DNA from 2 places in the Pseudomonas sp. 1928-m genome. Region 1 is predicted to be linked to the other one. Evidence: predicted binding sites of a transcription regulator. Region 1 holds the regulator's gene; the other holds the start of a gene.
What was found. The regulator LexA, encoded in region 1, represses DNA repair genes until DNA is damaged. The targets are predictions, from matches to a motif close to CTGTNTNNNNANACAG.
Positions count from the first base shown of each region.

Region 2: recN (DNA repair protein RecN) is a predicted target of LexA. The motif match lies at 1,165-1,180, and genes of this name have one in related genera.

Region 1 covers NZ_JARIXO010000001.1:1,925,693-1,927,875, forward strand. The annotation lists gene sulA (SOS-induced cell division inhibitor SulA) at 1-369, opposite strand, end outside; gene lexA (transcriptional repressor LexA) at 625-1,236, opposite strand; gene P3C18_RS08690 (TetR/AcrR family transcriptional regulator) at 1,509-2,183, shown strand, end outside.
Region 2 covers NZ_JARIXO010000002.1:94,681-96,863, reverse strand. The annotation lists gene recN (DNA repair protein RecN) at 1-1,140, opposite strand, end outside; gene grpE (nucleotide exchange factor GrpE) at 1,297-1,866, shown strand; gene dnaK (molecular chaperone DnaK) at 1,966-2,183, shown strand, end outside.

The DNA.
Region 1 (2,183 bases):
GCTGCGGCCCAGCGTCAGTGCCTGTTGCGCCAATTCCAGCGCACTTTGTTCGCCGCGTGGGTGCAGTAGCAGGATACGTTCGCGGTTCAGGCCTGCTTCGCGCAGCCAAGCCTGGGTAAGGCTTGAGGGTGGCGCGATCAGGGTCAGCCAGCGTGCGTCGTGGTTGTCGCTAAGCTCACGCAGAATCGGCGCGAGAAGGTTCAGGCAGTGCCCGGCTGCGCCCCGCAGCGACAGTTCACTGAACGCCTCTGTCCCATCATCCTGCCAAGGCAGCTCAGCGCTATCGGCAAGTAATGGCGTCACCGTCGATGCCAGAAATGCATCGAACAAAGGCAGTTGTGTACGGTTCAGTGAATGTGGGAACTGCATAGATCCTCCACTAGCAGGTGGTTGAAAACTACCTGCGTTGTCGATACTGCGTTAAAAATGCCCTCGGCAAACCGCTTGCGGTTAACGCGCTTCAGCGCGGCCCGAAGGGCGAGTGGAACGAGTAATGCTCATTTACAGCCGTAAACTCCGCTTCCTCGGCCATTTTTTCCTTGTCTCGCCTGCCTCGGCTCGGGCTTCCTGCTTCGCTCTACCTCCTGCATCCATGCAGTCGTCGCCTACGTTTTCAACGGCCTGCTAGCGGCGGATAACGCCGACGCTCAAACCTTCAATAATCAGGTCCTGTTCTTCCAGGTTTACTTCGATCGGCGCGAACTCTGGGTTTTCGGCAATCAGCCAAACCTTGTTGCCCTCGCGCTTGAAGCGTTTGACGGTCACTTCATCGTCGAGGCGCGCCACTACTACTTGCCCGTTACGGGCTTCGCGGGTGGTGTGCACGGCCAGCAGGTCGCCATCGAAAATACCGATGTCTTTCATGCTCATGCCGCGTACGCGCAGCAGGTAGTCGGCCTTGGGGTGGAAGAAGTCTGGATTGATCTTGCAGGACTCTTCGACATGCTGCTGCGCCAGGATCGGCGCACCTGCGGCGACGCGGCCAATCACCGGCAAGCCTTCGTCTTCCTCGGCATTGGGCTCGAAGCCTGGAATGCGAATGCCGCGTGAAGCGCCAGGGGTCATTTCGATTGCACCCTTACGAGCCAAGGCTTTGAGGTGCTCTTCTGCTGCGTTAGGTGATTTGAAACCCAGTTTCAAGGCGATTTCCGCTCGGGTAGGCGGGTAGCCGTTGTCTTCAAGGCACTGCTTGATGAAAGCAAGAATTTCAGCTTGGCGCGGCGTCAGTTTTAGCATGGTCGGCTCTGTTTTTTTGTACAGTGACTGGGATTATATACAGTGATCAGCGGTTGGCAATCCTTGTGTTCTGATCTCTACTCAATTGACCTTTATGTCGTCTGTTGCAGCGCACTGTTACTCGGGTCTCTCACGGGGCGTCTAGCTAGGGTTAACCTGTGCCTTCAGCGGATGTCTGTGACCACCCGGCCACAAGATGGTTTGCCCGGCTTGACAAGGCGGGCGGCTGAAACGTATGTTTCAAACAAGTGTTTGTTCAGATGAAAAGAGTCATGGCCCAGTCGGAAACCGTTGAACGCATTCTTGATGCGGCAGAGCAGCTTTTTGCGGAGAAAGGTTTCGCAGAAACCTCTTTGCGTTTGATCACCAGCAAGGCAGGGGTAAACCTGGCTGCGGTGAATTACCACTTCGGCTCGAAGAAGGCCCTGATTCAGGCAGTGTTCTCGCGCTTTCTCGGGCCTTTCTGCGTAAGCCTGGAGCGTGAACTGGATCGCCGTCAGGCCAAGCCGGAAACCAAGGTCAGCCTCGAAGAGCTGCTTGAGTTGTTGGTTGAGCAGGCTCTGGCAGTAAAGCCGCGCAGTGGTAATGACCTGTCAATCTTTATGCGGCTGCTGGGCCTGGCTTTTAGCCAGAGCCAGGGGCACCTGCGCAAGTACCTCGAAGAGGTGTACGGCAAGGTGTTCCGCCGCTATATGCAGCTGGTGCATGAGGCCGCTCCACGCATCCCTCCACTGGAACTGTTCTGGCGTGTGCACTTTATGCTCGGCGCTGCAGCGTTCAGCATGTCCGGGATCAAGGCCCTGCGGGCCATGTCGGAAACCGATTTCGGCGTTAATACCTCGATTGAGCAGGTGATGCGCCTGATGGTGCCGTTTCTGGCTGCCGGCATGCGTTCGGAAACCGGTCTGACCGATGAAGCCCTGGCCAGCGCACAGCTCAAGCCGCGC
Region 2 (2,183 bases), on a different contig from region 1:
CTCGACTGCGCTGGCCAGCTGACTGGCGGCGTTGTTGCGCAGGGTGCTGAGTTCCGCTGCTTTTTCCTGGTAATGCCGTTCGAAGGCGGCCAGTTCGTCGCTCAGGCGTTCGGCGGCCTGATCGTCTGCGTTAAGGCTTTCCAGCTCCTCGAATAGCTGTTGTTGCATAGCACCCAACTCGGTCGGTTGGATGCGGTGCTTGCGCGCCAGGGTGTAGATCGCGTCCAGGCGTTCTTCCATCTGCTGCAAGCGTTCGGGGTCGGCGTCGAAATGGTCGAGAAAACGGTTCAGCTCGCCGACCGCTTCTTCCACCTGGATTTGCGCGCTGGCCAGCAGGTTGGTGGCTTCACTCAATGCGCCGGGTTGGCCTTGGAAGGCGCTGAGGCGATTAAGGCTGCTGGTCAGGGCTGATAGAACGTTGCCGGCGTCGTTCTCGCTGCATTGCTCAATCACCAGGCGGCAGGCGCTGAGCAGGCTTTCCGCGTTGGTCAGGTTCTTGTGTTCCTGCTCCAGGTTGTCCAGCTCGTCTTCGCCGAGGGCCAGGTTGTCGAGTTCTTCCAGCTGGTAGCTGAGCAGTTGATGACGCGCGCGCTGTTCGTCGCCGATGCTGGAAACCCGTTCCAGCTCGTTCTTGGTCTGCTTCCAGCGCTGTGCGGCGAGCTGCACCTGGCGCGCCAGTTCCTGGCTGCCGGCGTATTCGTCGAGCAGGCGGCGGTGGGTGTCGGGCTTGAGCAGGGATTGGTGCTCATGCTGGCTGTGGATGTCGATCAGCAGCTCGCCCAGGGCCTTGAGGTCGCCTTGTGGGCAGGGTGAACCATTGATATAGCCACGCGAGCGGCCTTCGGCGGTGATTACCCGGCGCAGGATGCACGGGCCGTCATTGTCCAGATCACGCTCGGCCAGCCAGGCGCGGGCTTCGGGGATGTCGTGCAGGTCGAAGCTGGCGAGGATGTCCGCCTTGTCTGCGCCGGGGCGCACCACGCCGCTGTCGGCGCGATCACCCAGGGTCAGGCCGAGGGCGTCGAGCATGATCGACTTGCCGGCACCGGTTTCCCCGCTGATCACGCTCATGCCGGCGTCCAGCTCTAGATCAAGGTGTTCAACGATGGCGTAGTTGTGTACGGACAGGTGCACCAGCATGGCGAGGGCCTCCCAAGTTCATGTCTGGTTATTTATACAGTGTTTTTTTGTGGGCTGACAATCCGTCTGCTGTCCTTGAAACCAGATTTTTTGACCCCATATAGCGGTCAGGTACGTGAGTTGAGGCTCGCGTCGGATTTATAAGAGGAGAGACGCATGGCTGACGAACAGACCCTGGATACGCAGAACCCCGATGTACAAACAGCTGCCGAAGCGGCTGCGGGCGATGACCTGGTTGCCCGCGTGCAAGCGCTGGAAGAGCAACTGGCCACTGCGCAGGATCAGTCGCTGCGCATGGCTGCCGATCTGCAGAACGTGCGTCGCCGCGCCGAGCAGGATGTAGAGAAGGCGCACAAATTCGCTCTGGAGAAATTCGCCAACGACCTGTTGCCGGTGGTGGATAGCCTGGAGCGCGGCCTTGAGCTGTCGAATCCTGATGATGAGGCGATCAAGGCAGTACGTGAGGGCATGGAGCTGACGCTCAAGCTGTTCGGCGACACCCTCAAGCGTCACCAGTTGGAAGCCATTGACCCGCATGGCGCGCCGTTCAACGCCGAGCACCATCAGGCGATGGCGATGCAGGAAAGCACCAGCGTCGAGCCTAACAGCGTGCTCAAAGTGTTCCAGAAGGGCTACATGCTCAATGGTCGTCTGCTGCGCCCCGCCATGGTGGTGGTCAGCAAGGCGCCGGTAGAAGCGCCGCCATCGATCGATGAGCAGGCTTGAAATTCGCCGAGCTGCCCCCATTAAACAGTCAAGCGTTTTAGTGCTACCGCCGCTGGCAACGATCAGCGGCGGGATTATCAAAGTTTCGGGAGAGTGAAGATGGGCAAAATTATTGGTATCGACCTGGGGACCACCAACTCGTGCGTCTCGGTTCTGGAAAACGGTGTCGCTAAAGTTATCGAAAACGCTGAAGGCGCGCGTACTACGCCGTCGATCATCGCGTATGCCAACGACGGTGAAATCCTCGTCGGCCAGTCGGCCAAGCGTCAGGCCGTGACCAATCCGCATAACACCCTGTATGCGGTAAAGCGTCTGAT